DNA from 4 places in the Streptomyces sp. NPDC096012 genome. Region 4 is predicted to be linked to each of the others. Evidence: riboswitches for the same ligand, from Rfam matches in the RefSeq annotation. Region 4 holds a riboswitch; each other region holds the start of a gene.
What was found. A riboswitch is a leader RNA that binds a small molecule or an ion and turns the genes downstream of it on or off. The one in region 4 is predicted to bind cobalamin.
Positions count from the first base shown of each region.

Region 1: another riboswitch for cobalamin. It lies ahead of ABVB68_RS12725 (ribonucleoside-diphosphate reductase subunit alpha); the one in region 4 lies ahead of ABVB68_RS31625 (CbtB domain-containing protein).
Region 2: another riboswitch for cobalamin. It lies ahead of nicT (Nickel transporter NicT); the one in region 4 lies ahead of ABVB68_RS31625 (CbtB domain-containing protein).
Region 3: another riboswitch for cobalamin. It lies ahead of ABVB68_RS29110 (cobalamin biosynthesis protein); the one in region 4 lies ahead of ABVB68_RS31625 (CbtB domain-containing protein).

Region 1 covers NZ_JBEOTD010000010.1:945-6,678, reverse strand. Annotated here, with positions in the region: gene ABVB68_RS12740 (GntR family transcriptional regulator) at 1-731, shown strand, start outside; gene ABVB68_RS12735 (DUF3311 domain-containing protein) at 880-1,143, shown strand; gene mctP (monocarboxylate uptake permease MctP) at 1,140-2,768, shown strand; cobalamin riboswitch at 2,924-3,047, shown strand; gene ABVB68_RS12725 (ribonucleoside-diphosphate reductase subunit alpha) at 3,173-5,551, shown strand; gene ABVB68_RS12720 (ribonucleotide-diphosphate reductase subunit beta) at 5,551-5,734, shown strand, end outside.
Region 2 covers NZ_JBEOTD010000012.1:88,091-93,824, forward strand. Annotated here, with positions in the region: gene ABVB68_RS14860 (AfsR/SARP family transcriptional regulator) at 1-1,016, opposite strand, end outside; gene ABVB68_RS14865 (glycosyltransferase family 2 protein) at 1,452-2,345, opposite strand; gene nicT (Nickel transporter NicT) at 2,584-3,741, opposite strand; cobalamin riboswitch at 3,769-3,959, opposite strand; gene ABVB68_RS14875 (ArsR/SmtB family transcription factor) at 4,435-4,791, shown strand; partial or broken gene ABVB68_RS14880 (IS256 family transposase) at 4,920-5,079, shown strand; gene ABVB68_RS14885 (class I SAM-dependent methyltransferase) at 5,115-5,734, shown strand, end outside.
Region 3 covers NZ_JBEOTD010000038.1:42,704-48,437, reverse strand. Annotated here, with positions in the region: gene ABVB68_RS29130 (hypothetical protein) at 255-395, opposite strand; gene ABVB68_RS29125 (lysozyme) at 390-1,073, shown strand; gene ABVB68_RS29120 (inorganic phosphate transporter) at 1,228-2,481, shown strand; gene ABVB68_RS29115 (hypothetical protein) at 2,512-2,739, shown strand; cobalamin riboswitch at 2,917-3,057, shown strand; gene ABVB68_RS29110 (cobalamin biosynthesis protein) at 3,156-4,100, shown strand; gene ABVB68_RS29105 (cobyric acid synthase) at 4,097-5,605, shown strand; gene cobN (cobaltochelatase subunit CobN) at 5,602-5,734, shown strand, end outside.
Region 4 covers NZ_JBEOTD010000046.1:327-6,060, reverse strand. Annotated here, with positions in the region: gene ABVB68_RS31650 (hypothetical protein) at 159-329, shown strand; gene ABVB68_RS31645 (NAD(+)/NADH kinase) at 493-1,566, shown strand; gene ABVB68_RS31640 (hypothetical protein) at 1,656-2,033, opposite strand; gene ABVB68_RS31635 (histidine phosphatase family protein) at 2,575-3,147, shown strand; gene ABVB68_RS31630 (CbtA family protein) at 3,402-4,154, opposite strand; gene ABVB68_RS31625 (CbtB domain-containing protein) at 4,176-4,397, opposite strand; cobalamin riboswitch at 4,433-4,579, opposite strand; gene ABVB68_RS31620 (enoyl-CoA hydratase/isomerase family protein) at 4,716-5,734, opposite strand, start outside.

The DNA.
Region 1 (5,734 bases), on a different contig from region 4:
CCGGCGCCCCGGTCCGTTCCGCGCGCGTGCCCAAGTACTACCGCCTGAAGAAGCACCTGCTCGACATGACGGAGACGCAGGCACCGGGCACGCCGGTGCCGCCCGAGCGCACGCTGGCCGCAGAGTTCGACACCTCCCGCACCACCGTCCGCCAGGCTCTGCAGGAACTGGTCGTGGAGGGCCGGCTCGAACGCATCCAGGGCAAGGGCACGTTCGTCGCCAAGCCCAAGGTGTCCCAGGCGCTGCAGCTCACCTCCTACACCGAGGACATGCGCGCACAGGGCCTGGAGCCGACCTCGCAGCTGCTGGACATCGGCTACATCACCGCCGACGACCGGCTCGCCGAGCTGCTCGACATCACCGCCGGCGGCCGCGTGCTGCGCATCGAGCGGCTGCGCATGGCCAACGGTGAGCCCATGGCGATCGAGACCACGCACCTGAGCGCCAAGCGCTTCCCGGCGCTGCGCCGGTCACTGGCGAAGTACACGTCCCTGTACACCGCGCTGGCCGAGGTCTACGACGTCCACCTCGCCGAGGCCGAGGAGACCATCGAGACCTCCCTGGCCACCCCCCGCGAGGCCGGTCTGCTCGGCACCGACGTCGGCCTGCCGATGCTGATGCTCTCCCGGCACTCCGTGGACCCGGACGGCAGGCCGGTGGAGTGGGTGCGGTCGGTGTACCGGGGCGACCGGTACAAGTTCGTGGCCCGCCTGAAGCGACCGCAGGACTGAGCGGACGGGCGTCCGCGGACCGGGTTCCGCACGCCGCGTCCCCGAAATCGGCCTACCGATATGCGGACGGGGTCTTCCCGTGCGCGACGGCGTCACCTAGATTGCCTGCGCATTACACAGGTGATCAACGAGGGGACGGAGCCGTGACATGTCCGACGCGCCTGAAGTGAGACCACCGGTCGTCACACCGACCCGGGTGGTCATCGGCCTCTGTCTCGTCGCGCCCTTCGTGGCGATGCTGTGGGTCGGCTCGTACGCCAAGACGGATCCCGCCTTCATCGGGATCCCGTTCTTCTACTGGTACCAGATGGTCTGGGTGCTGATCTCCACCTCGCTCACGATGACCGCGTACGCGCTGTGGCGGCGCGACCAGCGCACCCGCGGGCACGCGCAGGGGGGTGCCGCGAAGTGAAGGACGGCGTCAACGGCGTCGCACTCGGCGTCTTCATCTTCTTCTTCCTGGCCGTCACGGTCATGGGCTTCCTCGCCGCGCGCTGGCGCCGGGCCGAGAACGAGCACACGCTGGACGAATGGGGCCTGGGCGGACGGTCGTTCGGCACCTGGATCACCTGGTTCCTGCTCGGCGGCGACCTGTACACGGCGTACACCTTCGTCGCCGTACCGGCGGCGATCTACGCGGCGGGCGCGTCGGGCTTCTTCGCGGTGCCCTACACGATCCTGGTGTACCCGCTGATCTTCACGTTCCTGCCCCGCCTGTGGTCGGTCTCGCACAAGCACGGCTACGTGACCACCTCGGACTTCGTGCGCGGCCGGTTCGGCTCCAGGGGCCTGTCGCTGGCGGTGGCGGTCACCGGCATCCTCGCGACGATGCCGTACATCGCGCTGCAGCTCGTGGGCATCCAGGCGGTGCTGGACGTGATGGGCGTCGGCGGTGGCGAGAACACCAACTGGTTCGTGAAGGACCTGCCGTTGCTCCTCGCCTTCGGTGTGCTCGCGGCCTACACCTACTCCTCCGGACTGCGCGCGCCCGCGCTGATCGCGTTCGTCAAGGACGCGCTGATCTACATCGTCATCGCGGTGGCGATCATCTACATCCCGATCAAGCTGGGCGGCTTCGACGACGTGTTCGCCAAGGCCGGTGACGCGTTCCGGCACATCAACCCGGCCACCCACAAGCCGCGCGGGGCGCTCGTCCCGGCGGAGGCGGGCCAGTGGACGTACGCCACCCTGGCGCTCGGTTCGGCTCTCGCGCTGTTCATGTACCCGCACTCCATCACCGCGACCCTGTCGTCCAGGAGCCGTGAGGTGATCCGCCGCAACACCACGATCCTGCCGCTGTACTCGCTCATGCTGGGCCTGCTGGCGCTGCTGGGCTTCATGGCGATCGCGGCCGGGGTGAAGGTCACCAACGGGCAGCTGGCCATCCCGCAGCTGTTCGAGGACATGTTCCCGGACTGGTTCGCGGGCGTGGCCTTCGCGGCGATCGGCATCGGGGCGCTCGTCCCGGCGGCGATCATGTCGATCGCGGCGGCGAACCTCTTCACCCGCAACATCTACAAGGACTTCATCAAGCCGGACGCCACACCGAAGCAGGAGGCGCAGGTCTCCAAGCTCGTGTCGCTGCTGGTGAAGGTGGGCGCGCTGGCCTTCGTCCTCACCATGGACAAGACGGTCGCCATCAACTTCCAGCTGCTCGGCGGCATCTGGATCCTGCAGACCTTCCCGGCCCTGGTCGGCGGCCTGTTCACCCGCTGGTTCCACCGCTGGGCGCTGCTGGCCGGCTGGGCGGTCGCCATGGTGTACGGCACGGTCGCCGCGTACGGGGTGGCCTCGCCGACGCAGGCGCACTTCGGCGGCTCCGCGAAGGAGATCCCCGGCATCGGCGAGATCGGCTACATCGGCCTCACGGCGTTCGTCCTGAACGTCGTCGTCACCGTGGTGCTGACCTTCGTCCTGAAGGCCGTGAAGGCCCCGGCGGGCATCGACGAGACCCGGCCGGAGGACTACACGGCCGACGCGGGCGATGCGGGGGTCCAGGTGGAGCTTCCGCCCGCGACCGCGGGAGCCGCTCACTGAGCGGGCCTCACAAAGCCGCACAGCACCCACTGCGGGCCGCCGGGAAGCACGTACCCGGCGGCCCGCAGTGCTGCCACGGGTTGACGCTCCGACACCAGCGCAACACGCAACAGACACTAGATGTGGGGGTGACACGACAGCCCGGCACCAGATGTATGCTCGTGCTCGCTGTCGCCGCAGGGGAATCCGGTGCGAATCCGGAACTGTCCCGCAACGGTGTACTTGCGTGCATCCGCACGCCTGTCCAGTCCGAGGACCTGCCCACAGCGCGCCCGGCCGTCCGGTCCGGGTGCCTTGAGACGTCCGGGCCTCGCGGAGTGGGCCGGTGGACGCGACGCCGTGCGCGCTCGTGGCTGCCCCCTGCCCTCCGCCAGGCCCCCGTGCCGAGCGAGGGAGAGCCCCACGTGACCATCGCGCCAGCCGAACCGGCTTCAGTCAGCGAGCTGAAGACCGACGGTCCCGGTGCCGCACTGCTGCGGACCCTGACCGAGCTGACCGCCGACCTCCCCGACGCCGACCCCGGCCGGGTCGCCGCCGCCGCGCTGCGCGGCCGGTCCGCACGGGCTGCCTCCGACATCACGGCGGAGCTGCGCGAGCTGGCCACGGAGGCGGCCGCCGGACTGATCTCCGAGGACCCCGCCTACTCCCGGCTGGCCGCCCGCCTGCTGACCCTCACCATCCGCGACGAGGCCGCCTCGCAGGGTGTCACCTCGTTCACGCAGTCCGTCGCCGTCGGGCACCGGGAGGGGCTCATCGCCGACCGGACCGCCGCCTTCGTACGGCTGCACGCGGCCCGGCTCGACGCGCTGATCGACCCGGCCGCCGACGACCGCTTCGGCTACTTCGGCCTGCGCACCCTGCACAGCCGCTACCTGCTGCGCCACCCCCTCACCCGCAAGGTCGTCGAGACGCCCCAGCACTTCATGCTGCGGGTCGCCGCCGGCCTCGCCGAGGACGACACCGCCCGCTCGGTGGACGAGGTCGCGGCGCTCCACGGGCTGATGAGCCGCCTCGACTACCTGCCCTCCTCCCCCACGCTCTTCAACTCCGGTACGCGGCACCCGCAGATGTCGTCGTGCTACCTCCTCGACTCCCCGCTGGACGAGCTGGACTCCATCTACGACCGCTACCACCAGGTCGCCCGCCTCTCCAAGCACGCCGGCGGCATCGGTCTGTCGTACTCCCGCATCCGCGGCCGCGGTTCGCTGATCCGCGGCACCAACGGGCACTCCAACGGCATCGTCCCGTTCCTCAAGACGCTCGACGCCTCGGTGGCCGCGGTGAACCAGGGCGGCCGGCGCAAGGGCGCGGCCGCGGTGTACCTGGAGACCTGGCACTCCGACATCGAGGAGTTCCTGGAGCTGCGCGACAACACCGGTGAGGACGCCCGGCGTACGCACAACCTGAACCTGGCGCACTGGATCCCGGACGAGTTCATGCGGCGGGTCAACGCCGACACGGAGTGGTCGCTGTTCTCCCCGGCGGACGTGCCGGAGCTGGTGGACCTGTGGGGCGAGGAGTTCGACGCCGCCTACCGCAGGGCGGAGGCGGACGGCCTGGCGAGGAAGACGATCCCGGCCCGCGAGCTGTACGGCCGCATGATGCGCACCCTGGCGCAGACCGGCAACGGCTGGATGACCTTCAAGGACGCCGCCAACCGCACCGCCAACCAGACGGCGACCGCGGGCCATGTCGTCCACTCCTCCAATCTCTGCACCGAGATCCTGGAGGTCACCGACGACGGGGAGACGGCGGTCTGCAACCTGGGCTCGGTCAACCTCGGCGCCTTCGTGACCGGCGGGGACGTCGACTGGGAGCGGCTGGACGAGACGGTCCGCACGGCCGTCACCTTCCTCGACCGCGTCGTGGACATCAACTTCTACCCGACCGAGCAGGCGGGCCGCTCCAACGCCCGGTGGCGTCCCGTCGGCCTCGGTGTGATGGGTCTGCAGGACGTCTTCTTCAAGCTGCGCCTGCCCTTCGACTCTCCCGAGGCCAAGGCCCTGTCCACGCGGATCGCCGAGCGCATCATGCTCGCCGCGTACCAGGCCTCCGCCGACCTCGCCGAGCGCAACGGCCCGCTGCCGGCCTGGGAGAAGACCCGCACCGCCCGGGGCGTGCTGCACCCCGACCACTACGGCGTCGAGTTCACCTGGCCGGAGCGCTGGGCGGCGCTGCGGGAGCGGATCGCGGCCACCGGCATGCGCAACTCGCTGCTCCTCGCCATCGCCCCGACGGCCACCATCGCCTCCATCGCGGGCGTGTACGAGTGCATCGAGCCGCAGGTGTCCAACCTGTTCAAACGCGAGACGCTGTCCGGCGAGTTCCTCCAGGTCAACTCGTACCTGGTGCAGGAGCTGAAGGACCTCGGCGTGTGGGACGCGCGCACCCGGGAGGCGCTGCGGGAGGCCAACGGCTCGGTGCAGGGCTTCGCCTGGATCCCCGACGAGGTGCGGGCGCTGTACCGCACGGCGTGGGAGATCCCGCAGCGCGGCCTGATCGACATGGCCGCGGCCCGCACCCCGTACCTGGACCAGGCGCAGTCCCTGAACCTGTTCCTGGAGACGCCGACGATCGGCAAGCTCTCCTCGATGTACGCGTACGCCTGGAAGTCGGGCCTGAAGACGACGTACTACCTGCGCTCCCGCCCGGCGACCCGCATCGCCCGTGCCGCTCAGGCACAGGCACAGGCGCAGCCGTCCATCCCCGTCCAGCAGGTGACCGACCCCGACGCCGTCGCCTGCTCCCTTGAGAACCCCGAGTCCTGCGAGGCCTGCCAGTGATCTCCAGCCGTCACACCAACCTGCTCGACCCGGGCTTCGAGCTGACCCTCCGCCCAATGCGCTACCCCCACTTCTACGAGCGCTACCGGGACGCCATCAAGAACACCTGGACCGTGGAGGAGGTCGACCTCCACTCGGACGTCGCCGACCTCGCCAAGCTGACGCCGGCGGAGCAGCACCTGA
Region 2 (5,734 bases), on a different contig from region 4:
CGCACTTCCGCGCGACCGGTGAAGTGCGCCGGAGGAGCCGGCAGCTGGGCCGGGCGCGGGGTCTGCCGTACGGCGGAGCCGGCTTCACGCGGCGAGGCGGGGGGCGACTCGGCACCGGCCGCGCCCGACCGGCCGTCCGGCGCCGGCCGTTCCGCGTCCTTCGTGACGCGCCGCCGGTCACCGCCACCCTCGTTCCGCCGCCGCTCCTCGCCGCTCCCACGCAGTACCTCGGCATGCGCTTCGCGGACGGCCGGGCCGGGCTCGACACCGAGTTCGTCCACCAGGCGGGCCCGCAGGTCGCGGTGGACGGCCAGGGCCTCGGCCTGCCGGCCGGTGCGGTGCAGGGCGAGCATGAGCTGGCGGTGGTAGGCCTCGCGCAGCGGATACTCGGCGACGAGCGCGGCCAGTTCGGGGACGAGCGCGGCCACACGGGCGCCGCCCAGGGCGAGTTCGGCGTCGTAGCACCACTCCAACAGCAGCAGCCGCGCCTCCTCCAGGCGCTGCACCAGGGCGTAGCCGCCGAGGTCGGCGGGAAGTCCGCTGAGCGGGGTGCCGCGCCACAGCGCGAGCGCGGACGTACAGGCGCGTACGACGGCCGGCCACTGCCGCGCGGCGTGCGCCCCGCGCGCCTCGCCGACCCGCGCGTCGAAGACGTGCACGTCCAGCTCGCCGTGGTCGACGCGCAGGAGATATCCCGGGGGTACGGCCCTGAGCCGGTCGGGGTCGTCCAGCAGGCGGCGCAGCCGGGTGACGTGGTTGTGCAGGGAGGCCTGGGCGGAGACGGGCGGCATCCCGCCCCACAGGGCGTCCTTCAGCGACTCGACCGACACGACGCGGCCGGGTTCCAGCAGCAGTGCGGCGAGCAGGGCGCGCACCTTGGGGCTGCCGATGGAACGGACGCCGTCGTCGGGGTGGTCGTCGGGGACGTGGACGGTGTTGTCCGAGATACCGTACGGCGGTCGGTCGTAGAGGACCGGCGGTCCCAGCAGTCCGAACCGCAGCTCGTACCGCCGCATCTCGCCGCCTCACTGCCTTCCCTGTGCGGCCGTCACCGGCCGTGCTTGGACGCCGGGCCCGTGCCCGTCGCTCTTTGGCGGGATCCCGCCCTGTCGCAGCGGTTTCCCGCCACCTTCCGTCGACCGCTCGGGCTGCGAAACCGCCTGTCCCACGGCCTGTTCCGGTGCCACCGGGCGACTTCCGGCCATCCGGCCTCCTACCCGCCGACGAACCGTTGGCCACATGTTAGCGATCCGTTGGCGAGTCCTGATGTGATCATTTCATCGGATCCGGTCCGACGGCGCGCGCGTAAGTCGCGTAACTCGGGGGAGTGTCGCCGCAGGCTGGATCCGGGGACACAGAGGGGCCCCGGTCGGCGGAGGTGAACGACCGGGGCTCCGTCCCGTTCCTCCTGTCCGGCCGCAGAGCCGTGACGGCCCCGCGCACCGCACCGCTCAGATCACCGGCGGACGTCCCAGCCGGGTGAGCCGCCACACCGTGCGCCAGCGCATCGGCCGCCGTTCGCCGGCCGGCTCGCGCACCCCCTCCAGGAACCCGCCGAACCACGCCCTCAGCCCGGCCGCCGAGCGGGTACGGGCCAGCGTGAGCAGCGTCCACACCCCCAGGTGCAGCGGGACAAGCGGCAGGGGCAGCCGGCGCCGCACGAGCCAGACGCGGTTGCGGGCGTTGACCCGGTAGTAGACGGCGTGCCGGGCCGGTGAGGTCTTGGGATGCCGGAGCAGCAGCTCGGGGACGTAGCGGATGGCCCAGCCGGCGTCGGCGGCCCGCCAGGCCAGGTCGGTCTCCTCGTGCGCGAAGAAGAACTCGGCGGGCCAGTCCCCGGTCTCGGCCAGCATCGCCATGCACAGGGCGTGCCCGCCGCCGAGGAACCCGGTGACGTACCCCCCGCGCATCGGATCCGGCTTCCCCAGCCGGGGCACGTGCCGCTGCTGCGTCTCGCCGTGCTCGTCGGCGATGCGGAAGCCGACGATGCCGAGGCGGGGCTCGGCGGCGTACAGGTCCCGTACCCGCCGCAGGACGTCGGCGTCGACGAGCAGCCCGTCGTCGTCCAGTTCCACCACGACGTCGACGTCCCCGAACTCCCGCAGCCGGGACAGGGCGACGTTACGGCCACCCGGGCAGCCGAGGTTCTCCGCCACGTCGACGGTGGTGACCTCGCCGGGCAGGGACAGCCGGCGCGCGAACTCGGGCAGCCGGCAGCCGTTGCCGACGATCACGATGCGGGCCGGGGCGAGGTCCTGCTTGGCCACGGACTCCAGCAGGGCGTCGACCTCGGCGGGCCGGTTGCCCATGGTCACCACGGCGACGGCGATCCTCGGCTCCACCACGTCCCTCACCCCGTCCGGCCGGCGGCGGCACCACGCCTCGACCGCGCGGTGCCTGCCGTTCACCAAGATGTTGCCTCAGCCCGCCGAGTTCATCGGACTCCGGTTCACTTTGCCGCACCTTTGCTCCGCTTTTGTGCATGGCCGAGGGCCCTCAGGCTCGGGAACCGCCGGGAGCGGCGTGCCACACAGGTCGGCCACGGCCGGTGTGCCGGCCGTGGCGCCCGGCCGGCGGCACCCTTCAGCTCCCGTCGGCGGCGCGGGCCGTCCACCGTTCCTCGACCCTGCCGAGACGCCAGTAGGCGATGGCGACGGCCCAGACGACCACGAACAGACCGACGATGACGTAGCCGACGTTGTCCAGGTCCAGGGCCGCGATCCAGTCCGTGACGCCGTCGTGCAGACCGAGTTTGTCGTGCAGGACGCCGACCAGTTCGATCGTGCCGACGAAGAAGGCCACGGCGATGGACAGGCCGGTGATGGTGAGGTTGTAGAACACCTTCCGCACCGGGTTGGAGAAGGCCCACTGGTAGGCGAAGTTCATGAACGTGCCGTCGAGGGTGTCGAACAGGCTCATGCCGGCCGCGAACAGCAGCGGCAGGCACAGCACGGCGTACCACGGGAGTCCGGCGGCGGCACCGTTGCCGGCCAGGGCGAGCAGCAGGACCTCCGTCGTGGTGTCGAAGCCGATGCCGAAGAGGAAGCCCAGCGGGAACATCTGCCCCGGGCGCCGGATGGACCTGGTGAGCCGGCCCAGCAGACGGTTCATGAAGCCGCGCGAGTCGAGGTGGGCCTCCAGCTCCGCCTCGTCGTAGCGGCCGGCGCGCATCGCCCTGAAGACGCGCACGATGCCGAAGAGCGCGGCGAGGTTGAGGGCGGCGATGAGGTACAGGAAGCCGCCGGAGACGGTGGTGCCGACGGTGCCGAGGACCTGGTGGGTGCGGGATCCGTCGTTCATCAGGGTGCCGGCCAGCTTGGCGCCGCCGGCGACCAGCGCGGCCATGACGACCACCACGCTGGAGTGCCCCAGCGCGAACCAGAAGCCCACCGACACCGGCCGCTTGCCGTCGGCCATCAGCTTGCGGGTGGTGTTGTCGATCGCCGCGATGTGGTCCGCGTCGAAGGCGTGCCGCATGCCGAGCGTGTACGCCGTGACACCCAGGCCGACGCCGAACGCCTTGGTGCCGACCTCGTAGTGCTGCGGTATCACCAGCAGGAACAGGATGCCGAACGCGGCCACGTGCAGGGCGACGATCACGGCGAGGAGCCCGGCGGTGCGGACGGTGTCCTCACGGCGCCAGCGGAAGGACACCGCGGCGCCGGCTCCCGGCCCGCCGTCGGGGACACCTCCCGACACACCTCCGGACACACCTTCGGGCACGCCTTCGGACACGGTCATACGGTCACGCTCCAGCACCTCGTGGATCAGCTTCGTGATGCCGTGGCCGGTCTCCTGGCTGACGGGTCGACGCGCCCGCCCCTGCCTTCCCGGCTGTGTGGCCAGTGGCGTCCGTAGGGGGCGGGAACTTCCCGATCACAGTGGCGAGGGCCGCTCCGGCCTGGGCCCCTGAGGGGCCGTCACCGGTCTTCCCGAACACCACGGCCTGATCACCCTAGGAGGCGACGGTGACAGCTGCAAGGCTGCACAGCTGAGCAGATATGACGACTCGACAGATGGGACGGCAGACCGGGACGACAGAGCGGGACGACAGAGCGGGACCGCAGACGGATGGCGGGGAGGGCAGAGCGGGGACGGCAGGCGGACGGCCGGGACGGCAGACGGATGGCGGGGAGGGCAGAGCGGGGACGGCGGACGGACGGCCGGGACGGCAGACGGATGACTGGGACGGCAGACGGGCGGTCGTGGCCACCGAGCACACGGTGACGGCCACCGAGCACACGGTGACGGCCGGCGGACGGACAGGACGACTGAGCACACGGTGACGGCGGAGGACGGACACGGCGACCGAGCACACGGTGGCGGACAGCGGAGGGACAGGACGACTGAGCACACGGCGGCGGAGGAGGACGGCAGTCGGCGGATGTGGGCCGCCGTGCAGCCACGGAGGCGGGATCCTGCGAAGATGCGGCCATGCATCTGGTCCCCGCGGAACGTGCCGGGCAGCGCACCATCGACGGACATCGGGTCTGTGACGCCATCGCCGCCGTCGGCGAGCCGGAGCGGGTACGGGCCTGGGCGCACCGCTTCTCGCTGCTCTCCGACCCCGGACGCCTGTCACTCCTGCTCGCGCTGCACGCGGCCGGCCCCATCGCGGTCACCGACCTCGCCCTCGCCACGGGCATGCGGGACACGGCCGTCTCCCAGGCGCTGCGCCTGCTGCGCACCGCGGGCATCGTGGAGGGCCAGAAACACGGCCGCGTCGTGCGCTACCGGCTCGTCGACGGACCGGTCCGCGCCCTGCTGAGCCACTGCGGCCCACCCGGCTGACGGCAAGGCCGCGGCCAGCCGGCGGCCCGCGACGTCTACAATGCCGGCCGCCGCGCTGGAGGCTGAAGCCCTCTACCTGCACGGACTGTCCTCCGGCGACTTCGTGCCCGCGCTGGAGCAGTTCCGCCGGCTCCCGCACCGCCGCCCTGGCCATGGTCTTCAAGCGCGTCGGGTCCGCCCAGCAGCGGTGGCGGGCCGTGAACGCCCCGCACCTCGTCGCTCGTCCGTGCCGGAGCCCACTTCGAGCGCGGCCAGCTCGTCGAACGCCCCGCCGCCCTGGCAGCATGACCGGCTTCAGCCAAGCACCCAGAGAGGCATCTGCCATGTCCGACCTCGACAGCCAGGTTCCCTACTGGGATGCCGCCGCGGCCACCAAGACCTTCACCCACCCACTCCATCTGCCCTGGCTCGACGGGATCAGCAGGCACGCCGCGATCCTCGACTACGGATGCGGCTACGGCCGCATCATGAAGGAGCTCGAACAGCGCGGCTTCGGCGACCTCACGGGCGTCGACGCCTCACCGGCCATGATCAGTCGGGCGCGCAGCCTGCACCCCACCATGCGTTTCGCCGCCCTCGATGCACCACCGGCCTCGCCCTGCCCAGACGCAGGCTTCGACGCAGTCCTGCTCTTCGCCGTGCTGACCTGCATTCCCGGCGATGAAGCCCAGCACCGGTTGATCGCCGAGCTGAACCGCATCCTCAAGCCCGGCGGAGTCCTCTACATCAGCGATCTTCTGCTGCAGGACGACGAACGCAACCGCAGCCGTTACGGCCGCCATGCCGATCACTACGGCAGCTATGGCGTGTTCGAAACCGGCGACGGTGCGGTCTGCCGCCACCACCCCCGCGAGTGGTTCTCCACCCTGCTCGCCGGCTTCCAGACCATCGACACCCGGACCATCACGGTGTCCACCATGAACGGCCACGAGTCAACGGGGAT
Region 3 (5,734 bases), on a different contig from region 4:
GGACGGCCCTGAGGGTCTCTGCCCCGAACGGGCGAATATCTCCTCAAAACATTATGAATCGCCGCGAACCCCCGCGGATGAGCGTCGATCCGGGGCGCACCGGGCCTTCAATGATCTTTTGCCCGTCCGGTGATCCTCCGCCCGCCACCTCGGGGAGACGATGCATGGTCCATGAACGCACTTTCGTCCGTCACCGCGCCGGTGTCCTCGTGGCAGCCACGGCGGCACTGGCCCTGACCGGCACCGCCGCCGCGTCACCGAACCCCCGGGAAGCCGGCGCTCGACAGGCACACTCCATGCGGACCGCCGACCTCGCGCAGACGGACCTCACGCAAGCGGGCCCCGCTCAGGAGGACTCCCCGCAAGCGGGCTCGGCCCGGGCGGACTCCCTGCAGTCGGGCTCCACGCAGACGCGTGTTCCGACTCTGTCATCGAAGCTGCCCCGCGGGCACGACGTGTCGTCCCATCAGGGGCGGGTCGACTGGCCGGCCGCCCGGGCGAAGGGCGCGCGGTTCGTCTACGTGAAGGCGACCGAGTCCACCGGCTACCGCAATCCCCGCTTCTCACAGCAGTACGACGGGGCCCGTGACGCCGGCCTGATCCGGGGGGCGTACCACTTCGCGCGGCCGGACAAGTCCTCCGGCGCCCGGCAGGCGGAGTACTTCGTGCGGCACGGCGGCGACTGGCGGGCGGACGGCTGGACGCTGCCGCCCGCGCTGGACATGGAGTACAACCCGTACGACAAGAAGCACAAGTGCTACAGGCTGAGCCGGAAGCAGATGGTCCGCTGGATCCGTTCGTTCAGCGACGAGATCAAGCACGAGACCGGACGGCGCCCGGTGATCTACACGACGACCCAGTGGTGGAAGCTCTGCACCGGCAACAGCCGCGCCTTCTCCTCCTCCCACGCCCTGTGGATCGCCCGGCACGGCGCCTCGGCCGCGGGGAAGCTGCCGGGCGGCTGGCGGTACTGGACGTTCTGGCAGTACGCCAGCAAGGGCAGACTGCCGGGTGACCAAAATCTCTTCAACGGGTCGGCGGCCCGGCTGCAGGCCCTCGCGCGAGCCCGGTGACCAAGGCGCGCCTGGGCCGCCGAGAACAGGATCACGGCGGACGGAACCGCAAGTCGTCATCACGGACACCACCAGTCCTGCCCCAGTTCATCTTCCGTTCACCCAGGTTGCCTACGTTCGAGCAGCCAACGACCTCGAACGATTGCCTGGGTAAATGGAAAGCTTCTCGCTGATCCTCGCGATTGTGGTGATAACCGCACTTGCGTTCGATTTCACGAACGGTTTCCACGACACAGCGAACGCGATGGCCACCACCATCTCCACAGGCGCCCTGAAGCCCAAGATCGCAGTGGCCATGTCCGCCGCCCTCAACCTGGTGGGCGCCTTCCTCTCGGTGGAGGTCGCCAACACGATCTCCAAGGGTCTCGTCGACGAGACCGGCATCCGTCCCGAGGTCATCTTCGCCGCCCTGGTCGGCGCGATCCTCTGGAACCTGGTGACCTGGCTGGTGGGCCTCCCCTCCAGCTCCTCCCACGCCCTGATGGGCGGTCTGATCGGCGCCACCGTCGCCTCCGCGGGCCTCGGTGCCGTGCACGGTGACGCCCTGGTCACCAAGGTGCTGCTGCCGGCGGTCGCCGCGCCGATCGTGGCGGGCGTCGCGGCCATGCTGGCCACCCGCTTCTCCTACGGCATCGGCGGCAAGGCCGAGGGCGAGGCCACCCGCAAGGGCTACCGCGCCGGCCAGATCGCCTCCGCGGGCCTGGTCTCCCTCGCCCACGGCACCAACGACGCCCAGAAGACGATGGGCATCATCACGCTCGCGCTGATCGCGGGCGGCTCCATCGCCCCCGGCTCGAACCCTCCCACCTGGGTCATCCTCTCCGCGGGCCTGGCGATCGCGCTCGGCACCTACATCGGCGGCTGGCGCATCATCCGCACCATGGGCAAGGGCCTGACCGACCTGGAGCCGCGCCAGGGCTTCGCGGCCCAGACCAGTGCCGCGACCGCCATCCTGGCCTCCTCCCACCTCGGCTTCTCCCTGTCCACCACCCACGTCGTCTCCGGCTCGGTGATGGGCGCCGGTCTGGGCCGCAAGGGCGGTGTGGTCCGCTGGTCCACCGCCACCCGCATGGCCGTCGCCTGGGTCCTGACCCTTCCGGCCGCCGCGCTGGTCGGCGCGGGCGCCGAGTCCGTCACGAACCTGGGTGACTGGGGCACCGCCGCCGTCGCCGTCTTCCTGGTCGCCGCGAGCGCCACCATCTGGAAGATCTCCCGTCGCGAGGTCGTCGACCACACCAACGTCGCCCCCGGGGCCGAGGAGCCGGCCGGCGTGGTGACGGCCGCCATCGCCGCCGTGATCCCGCCCCCGGCGGGTGTGCTGGCCGAGGATCCCGCCCTCGCCTTCCCGCAGCAGACCGCCGATCCCAAGCCCGCCGCCCCGGCGACCCCGCCGGCCGCCAGGGTCTGACCCCGAGCACCCGGTACTGAAGGAAGAATCATGAAGATCGACTGGGCGGCTCTCGGCTCCGTCTTCGGCACCAGCCTCGTGTTCACGGTGGGTCTGGTCGCCCTGTTCACCCTCGGCATCAACGGCCTGACGCGGCGCGAGAAGGCCGCGGCCCAGGGCGGCTCGGCCACTGCGGCCGTCACCGGCGCCTACGTCTGCTTCGCGGCCTGCGCGGCGGCGGTGGCGTACGGCATCTACCTGATCGTGGCCAAGGCCTGACCGTCGCGTACCGGCCCGGCCGGACCACCGCGGCAGGACCACCGTGGCCGGCGCACGGCCGAACGCACCGAGGCTCCCCTCCAGTTGTGGCGGAGGGGAGCCTTTCGGCATGCTCGGGCGCCCCGCGGTGTGGGGATGGGCACACTCTCCCCGCGCAGGTCAAAGGCAGGTTGACGGCCCTTCCGGACACGTGGTGGACTGCCCGGGCCATGTACGGCGGCAAGAGAGGAAGCCGGTGCGAATCCGGCGCGGTCCCGCCACTGTCACCGGGGAAGAACCCCGGGAGCCAGGAACTCTCACCGCCGGATCTCGTCGAACCAGGGCGCGGACACCCTGAGTGAGGACCCATATCGCCATGCTCGGCTGCCGAAGGACCAGTACCAGGCCCGCTCCTGTGCCCACGGCCGGCTGAGCCGATGGGTGCCGATCGCTGCTACGCGTACGGCGCCGCCGCCGGCCTTCTCGGTGACCTGCTCCTCGGCGATCCGCGCCGCGGGCACCCGGTCGCCGTGTTCGGGCGCGCGGCCACGGCCGTGGAAGGCGCGTTGTGGCACGACCACCGCGGCTGGGGCGCGCTGCACACCGCCGTGTGCGCCGGTGGCGCCGTCGCTCTCGGGGCCGTGGCGGCACGCGCCGTTCGCCCCTCCCCCGTCGCGTCCGTCGCGCTGACCGCCGCCGCCACCTGGGCCGTCGTCGGCGGTACCTCGCTCGCCCGGGAGGCCGACCTGATCGGGCGTGCCCTGCGGGCCGGCGACGTCGAGGCGGCCCGGGCGCGGCTGCCCCATCTGTGCGGCCGGGACCCGCAGGCGCTGGACGCCGACGGGATCGCCCGGGCCGTGGTCGAGTCGGTCGCCGAGAACACCTCGGACGCCGTCGTGGGCGCGCTGGTGTGGGGTGCCGTGGGCGGCGTGCCGGGCCTGCTCGGCTTCCGGGCGGTCAACACCCTCGACGCCATGGTGGGCCACAAGTCGGCCCGCCTGCGGCGCTTCGGCTGGGCGTCCGCCCGGCTGGACGACCTCGCCGGCTGGCCGGGGGCCCGGCTGACCGCCGTGCTCACCGCGGCGGCCGGGCCCGATCCCCGCGGCGCCCTGCGCGCCTGGAAGGCCGACGCGCACCGGCACCCGAGCCCCAACGCCGGGCCCGTGGAGGCCTCGTTCGCGGGTGCCCTCGGGGTGCGCCTGGGCGGGACGCTGTCCTACGGCGGCCGGATCGAGCACCGCCCCGTGCTCAACGGACGGACCGGGCGCGCCGTGCGGGTCACCGACATCGACCGGGCGGTACGGCTGTCCCGCCGCGTCGGCCTGCTCGCGCTCGGCGCCACGGTCGCCGCGCGCCGACTCGTGAAGGGACGTGGGAAGTGAGCGGGGGTCTCCTCGTCGCCGGCACCACCTCCGACGCCGGCAAGAGCGTCGTGACGGCCGGCATCTGCCGCTGGCTGGTGCGCCGGGGCGTGAAGGTGGCGCCGTTCAAGGCGCAGAACATGTCGCTCAACTCGTTCGTCACGCGGGAGGGCGCGGAGATCGGGCGGGCGCAGGCCATGCAGGCCCAGGCGTGCCGGGTCGAGCCGACCGCGCTGATGAACCCGGTGCTGCTCAAGCCCGGTGGCGAGCAGAGCAGTCAAGTGGTGCTGATGGGCAGGCCGGTGGGCGAGATGAGCGCGCGCGGCTACCACGGTGGCCGGCAACAGCGGCTGCTGGGCACGGTGCTGGACTGCCTGGCCGAGTTGCGGGGCACGTATGACGCGGTGATCTGTGAGGGGGCGGGGAGCCCGGCCGAGATCAACCTGCGGCGGACCGACATCGTCAACATGGGCATCGCCCGCAGTGCGCGGCTGCCCGTGCTCGTCGTCGGCGACATCGACCGCGGTGGTGTCTTCGCCTCCTTCTTCGGGACCGTCGCCCTGCTCTCGCCGGAGGACCAGGAACTGGTCGCCGGGTTCCTGGTGAACAAGTTCCGCGGCGACGTCTCCCTGCTCCGGCCCGGCCTCGACATGCTGCACGGGCTGACCGGGCGGCACACGTACGGCGTCCTGCCGTTCCGGCACGGCCTCGGCATCGACGAGGAGGACGGGCTGCGGGTGTCGTTGCGGGGCACCGTGCGGGAGTCCGCCGTCGCCCCGCCGGTCGGCGAGGACGTGCTGCGGGTCGCGGTGTGCGCGGTCCCGCTGATGTCCAACTTCACGGACGTGGACGCGCTGGCGGCCGAACCGGGTGTCGTGGTGCGGTTCGTGGACCGGCCGGAGGAACTGGCGGACGCCGACCTCGTGGTGGTCCCGGGCACGCGCGGGACCGTACGGGCGCTGCGGTGGCTGCGGGAGCGGGGGCTGGCGGACGCCCTCGCCCGCAGGGCCGCCGAGCACCGGCCGATCCTCGGCGTCTGCGGCGGATTCCAGGTGCTCGGGGAGCACATCGAGGACGACGTGGAGTCCCGGGCCGGCGAGGTCGGCGGTCTCGGCCTGCTTCCGGTACGGGTGCGGTTCGCCCGCGGGAAGACCCTCGCCCGGCCCGTCGGCGAGGCCCTCGGCGAGCAGGTCGAGGGGTACGAGATCCATCACGGGGTCGCCGAGGTGACCGGCGGCGCCCCCTTCCTGGACGGCTGCCGGGTCGGCCAGACGTGGGGCACGCACTGGCACGGCTCCCTGGAGTCGGACGGTTTCCGGCGGGCCTTCCTGCGCGAGGTCGCCGCCGCCGCGGGCCGCCGCTTCGTGCCGGCCCCGGACACATCCTTCGCCGCGCTGCGCGAGGAGCAGCTCGACCGGCTCGGCGACCTGATCGAACAGCACGCGGACACGGACGCGCTCTGGCGGCTCATCGAGTCCGGCGCGCCGCAAGGACTGCCTTTCATCCCACCGGGAGCGCCCGCATGAGCACAGTGTTGTTGTTGTCGACCGCCGACACCGATCTGCTGGCGGCCCGTGCCTCCGGCGCCGGGTACCGGATCGGGAACCCGACCCGGGTGGACGTCCCCGGTGAGCTGCCGGGCCTCCTCGAGGGCG
Region 4 (5,734 bases):
CTCCGCCGGATGCGGGGCTCGGACATCCGCGGAGGTGAGGGCCCCGCGATCCGCAGGGATCGGCGATCCGCCGGAGGTGAGGGTCCCGCGATCCGCAGGGATCGGCGATCCGCCGGAGGTGAGGGCCCCGCGGTCCACAGGGATCGGCGATCTGCCGGATGCCGCGGACCGGGCGATCCGCCCCCGGCGACCTCGGCGACCTCGGCGGCCCCGGCGGCCCCGGCGACCCCGGCGACCCCGGCGACCCCGGCGACCCCGGCGACCCCGGCGACCCCGGCGACCCCGGCGACCCCGGCGACCTACCAGCATCCCCCGGGGGCCCTTCGTGATCCACCGGGATCCGGGCCGAGGGCGCGGCCGCGCGGTCACTCGGCGTCGCGGCGCGCTCCGGCCGATCCCGGCCCCGCATGCCGGGCGGCGTGGCGTGTTCCTGACCGGCCCGCTCCGCGGCGAGGATGGCCGTAGGTGAGGCAAGACGGCTGGGAGGCGGCTATGACCGTGAACCGTGTCGGCCTGGTCGTGCATGGCGGACGTGCGGAGGCGGTGACCGCCGCCCGGGCCGTGCGCGATTGGTGTGCCGGGAACGCCGTGGGATGTACCGACATCGACGTGTGGCAGGAGGGCGAGCGGCACAGCGCCCGCGAGGAGATGGACACCGCGGGCGATCCGGACCTCATCGTCACCCTCGGCGGCGACGGCACCTTCCTGCGCGGTGCCCGGCTGGCGGCCGCGAGCGACATCCTGGTGCTCGGTGTCGACCTCGGCCGGGTCGGTTTCCTGACCGAGGTGCCGGTCACCGCGGTGCGCGAGGCGCTGGACGCGGTCCGGGAGGAACGGATCACCGTCGAGAGTCGGATGCTCCTGACCATGCGGGCATCCTGCCGGCTGGAGGTGCCCGCGCAGATGGAGGCGCTGCTGCAGTACGGCCGCGGTCCGCTGCTGCCGCCGCCGCGGGTCCGGACGGACTGCGACGCGAGCGGTGACTGGGGCGTCGCGCTGAACGTCTTCGCGCTGAACGACGTCGTGCTGGAGAAGCTGGCCCGGGACCGGCAGGTGTCGGTCGGGGTCTATCTGGCCGGCCGGCTCCTCGCCAGCTACTCCGCCGACGCGCTGCTGGTGGCCACGCCGACGGGCTCCACCGCGTACAGCTTCGCCGCCGGCGGTCCGATCGTCTCGCCCCGTGCGGAAGGTCTGCTCTTCACGCCGGTCGCGCCGCACATGGTGTTCAACCGCTCGGTCGTCGCCGCCCCCGACGAGCCGATCGCGCTGCGGGTGCTCGAACGGTCGGGTCAGGCCGCCGTCAGCGTCGACGGCCAGTTGCGGGGTGTGCTGAGCCCCGGTGACTGGATCGGCGTGTACGCCGCTCCCCGCCGGCTGAAGGCGGTCCGGCTCGGCCCGATGGACTTCTACGCCCGGCTGCGGGAACGCATGAACCTGACCGACGCGCCGGCCGCGCTCGCCGACGGAAGCGCCGCCCCGCTGTGGCCGGTGACCACTCCCCCGCCCGGCGACCTCGAACACCTCGCGCTGCCCACGGCGCCCGAGGACCCCTCACGACGCTCCTGAGTCCGGCCAGATCCCTGGTACGGCGGCGCCGTCACCGTCGACGGGGCCGTCCCCGTCGGTGTGCCGTGGCGCCCGTTGACATGGGGTCGTCACCGTCGATGCGCCACCGCAACCGTCGCCCGGGGGGAGTGCCCACTCATGTGCCGCCGCAACCGCTGACGTGCCGCCGACCCCGTCCCCCCGGCCGGCGCTCGGGGCAGGACCCGTACGAGGACGAGCGGACCGTCCAGGAAGAGCTGCCCGCGCAGACGGCCGTACCGTTCGTGCCCCGTGCCGGAGTCGAGGTCGCGGCGCAGCCGTTCGGTGGACCGCCGCTCCAGGTCGGGGGCGACGAGGCTCCACGCCGGACAGGACCGGCGTGCGGCCGGATCGAGCAGCCGCTCCGGACGCGCGCAGTACGCCTCGTCGAATCCGTCGACGCGGTCGGCGGGAATCGGAACGGAGCTGGTCTCGGTCTGGCCGCCCAACGCGAGGGCCGCGAGGCGCGGCGGTGGGCGGAGTGACCGCCCCCGATCCGTCCGGAGTCGGCGTCGCCGGCGCTTCCGCGGTCCGTGCGGAACTCCCCGGCTCCTGAAGCCGTGCGGAGGGCGGGGAGCGGGCGTACGTCCGCTCCCCGGCCGTGGCCGTCCCGGCCCGGCGCTCGGACCGGTGTGCCACCGGGCGCCCCGAGCCGACGCCGGCTCCGCCGGGTGGCAGCGGGCACGGGTTCGGCGGATGTTAGGTTCGCGGCCGGAGCGGGACGGGACGAGGAGGTGGCCCCATGGCTCGGCGACCGGCCGCCGGAAAGACCTGCGCACACGCCGAGTCGCGCCCACGGCGCCGCTTGCGCTGCTCGCGTTGCCTGTACTCCGTCCGCTGCGTCCAGGGCCTCCACTGCCTGCACCGCTTGCGGTGCGAGCGCCTCTTCCGCAGTGAACCCGGCGCGGCTCAGGGCCGCTTGGGCCGCGCCCTCGGCCTCGTGGCCGGCCCTGTGGGCCGGATCGGACACCGTCCGGGGGGAGCGCCCGCATGACCAGCCGCGTCACCTTCGTCTCGCCCGCGACGAGCCCGTCGCTGCGGCAGGCCCGCTTCTACGACGGCGACTCGGTCGACGACACCGGGGCGGCCCTGGCCCGCTCCGCGGCCGGGTCGCTGCGCGCACCCGCCCGTGTACTGGCCTCCGCCAGCCCGCGCTGCCGGGACACGGCGGTGGCGCTCGGCCTCGATGCCGCCGAGGCACCGGAGTTGGCGCCGCTGGACATGGGCCGCTGGCGGGGCCGCACCCTCGGCGAGGTGACGGCCGCCGAGCCGGAGGCGGTGGTCCGCTGGCTCGCCGACCCCGGCTGGGCGGCACACGGCGGGGAGTCGGTGCGTGAGGTGTGCGAACGGATCGGGCGCTGGCTGGACACCGCGCGGGACACGGAGGGGCGCACGGTCGCCGTGGTCGAGCCGGAGGTCGTACGGGCCGCGGTCGTCCATGTCCTCGGCCTGCCCCCGACGGCGTTCTGGCGGCTCGACGTGGAGCCGTTGACGGCCACGGAACTCAGCGGGCGGGCCGGACGCTGGAATCTGCGGCTCGGCCGGCCACTGGCCGCGCCGTAGTCCGCCCCGGTGCGCTGAGGCGGTGCGGACGGGGGACACACGCATGTGTCGCCAGGTCACATTCCGTCGGCGGACGAGCAGTTGATGCCGGCGCGGCGCCGCGGGCGATCGGCTTCCTCGGTGCACCGCGCCGCCGGTCCGCCGGGAGAGGGTGCCGGGCACCGCGAAGGCGGGGTGCCGTGGCCGTGCCGCTCGGACAGGACGTGCGAGGGCCCCCGGACGGTTCCGGAGGCCCTCTCGCGTCGCGGAAGCGTTCAGTTCGAGGCGGGAACCGTCCCCCCGGCCGGCGCCGCCGCGGGCCTGGGATTCAGCCGCCGTTCCGCCAACTCGCCGAAGAGCAGCCCGAATCCTCCCCACAGGACCGCCTGGATGGCCACCGCGGACAGCCGGAAACGCCACAGCAGGCCGGCCGGGAAGCCCTTCGGCACCTCGTCGACGACCGGCAGGAACGCGTAGGCCAGCCCGATGACGACGGCGAAGGCGGCCACCGCGGCCACGGTCGCCCACCAGGTGCCCAGGCTGGGCGCCAGGCGCCGGCCCAGGATGGTGGCGGCGACCGCCAGCAGGACGCTGAGCAGCATCATCAGGAAGTACAGGGTGGTCCGCCTGCCGATGGTGTCGGGGTCGCCGACCGACGGCGGATTGGCCGGGTACTTCAGGAACGGGACCACGTACACGGCGAGCAGCGCGCAGCCGGAAAGCAGCAGCGCGGTCGCCCGCGGACCGAAGCGCCCGACGCGTCCGAGCGCGAAGCAGTACGCGAGCGCGGCGATGCCGCCGAAGGCGACCCCGTAGATCAGCACGCCGGTGGCGAGGCCGGCGGTGGACTGCAGGGAGCGGGAGACGACTTCCATCTCGTGCTCGTGGGAGTGGGCGTCCTCGAAGCCGATCGCCTTGTCGACGCTCGGTTCACCGAGGAGGTAGGCGGCGATCAGGGCGAGCACGCCGGCGGCCAGGCCGGCGAGCATGCCCCGCACGAGGAGGTTTCTTACCGTTGCGGAGTTCATGGGTGTGCGGCGTCCCTCTGGTCAGTGACAGGGGAAACCGAGGAGATGGCGGGCGTCGTGCACCCACTCATGGACGTCCGTGCCGCTGAACACGGAGGTGGCGCCCTGCTCGGCGCCGACGAAGTAGAGCAGGACCAGCATCAGGATGCCGAAGAAGGCCGCCCAGGGAGCTATCGCCTTCAGCGGCAGCTTGGCGGGAACGGCGGGTGTGGCGGCGGACGGCGGAGCGACGGTCTGCGCCATGGCAGGACCTCCTCTGGGAGTTCGCGTCCCATCTCGGTGGTGCACTGGACGACGGCCACGGGTCTGACTCACGAGACGCCGTCCAAGGCGTCTCGCACACAGTGGCGCGACCGTGCCGGATTCCCACCGGCTTCCGTCTCGCCGTCGTCGATATCGGACAGACCGTACCGCGCGAGGGGTGGCGGGCCAAGACCGCACCACCTGGCGTGATCTTCCTCTCGTGGCGGCTGGCGGCGCCGGGCACGGCCGGTCGGTGCCGCCCGAACGGACAGCTGCGCGGCCGGATCCGGTCGCTACCGGCGCCGGCCGCGACCCGGTTCAGGGGCCCGCCTCCGGGTCGGTGCCGGGCCCGGCAAGCCCCAGTTCCCGGTCGCCGAGCGGAGCGAAGAAGCGTGCGACGTCGGCGTCGGTCACCTCGGCGAGGGTGGCCGGTGACCAGCGCGGCTCGCGGTCCTTGTCGATGACCTGCGCGCGGATGCCCTCCACGAGGTCGGGGGTGCTCAGAGCGGCGCAGGAGACGCGGTACTCCTGGTCGAGGACCCGCTCCAGCGTTCCGAGCCGGCGGGCACGGCGGACCGCGGCCAGGGTGACCTTGAGGGCGGTGGGCGATTTGGCCAGCAGGGTCTCGGCGGTCTCCTTCGCTTCCGGGCCGCCGTGGAGGAGCAGCCGTTCGAGGATCTCCTCGACCGTGCCGGCGGCGAAACAGGTGTCGATCCACTCCCGCCGTCCGGCCGACTCTCCCCGCGGCGGGGGCTGCGCGTGGCGCGCGACGGCGTCCCGTGCGGGCATCACGGCAAGGTCGTCGACGAGTTGGCGCAGCGCGCCGGACGGTACGTAGTGGTCGGCGAGCCCGCACAGCAGGGTGTCACCGGCGCCGATCCGGGCGCCGGTCAGCGCCAGGTGGGTGCCCAGCTCCCCGGGGGCCAGGCCGAGCAGACGGGTGCCGCCGACGTCGGGGACGAAGCCGATGCCGGTCTCGGGCATGGCGATCTGCGAGCGTTCGGTGACGATCCTGACGCTGCCGTGCGCGGAGATGCCGACGCCGCCGCCCATGACGATGCCGTCCATGAGGGCGACGTACGGTTTGGGGTAGCGGGCGATGCGGGCGTTGAGGTGGTATTCGTCGCGCCAGAAGGCGGCCGCGGCGGAGCCGTCGCCGTCGCGGGCGTCGTCGTGGACGGCGCGGATGTCGCCGCCCGCGCACAGGCCGCGCTCGCCCGCACCGGTGACGAGGACGGTCTCGACGGCCGGATCGTGCTCCCACGCGGTCAGGGCCTCGTCGATACGGCGGACCATGGTGTGGTTCAGGGCGTTGAGCGCCTTGGGCCGGTTGAGGG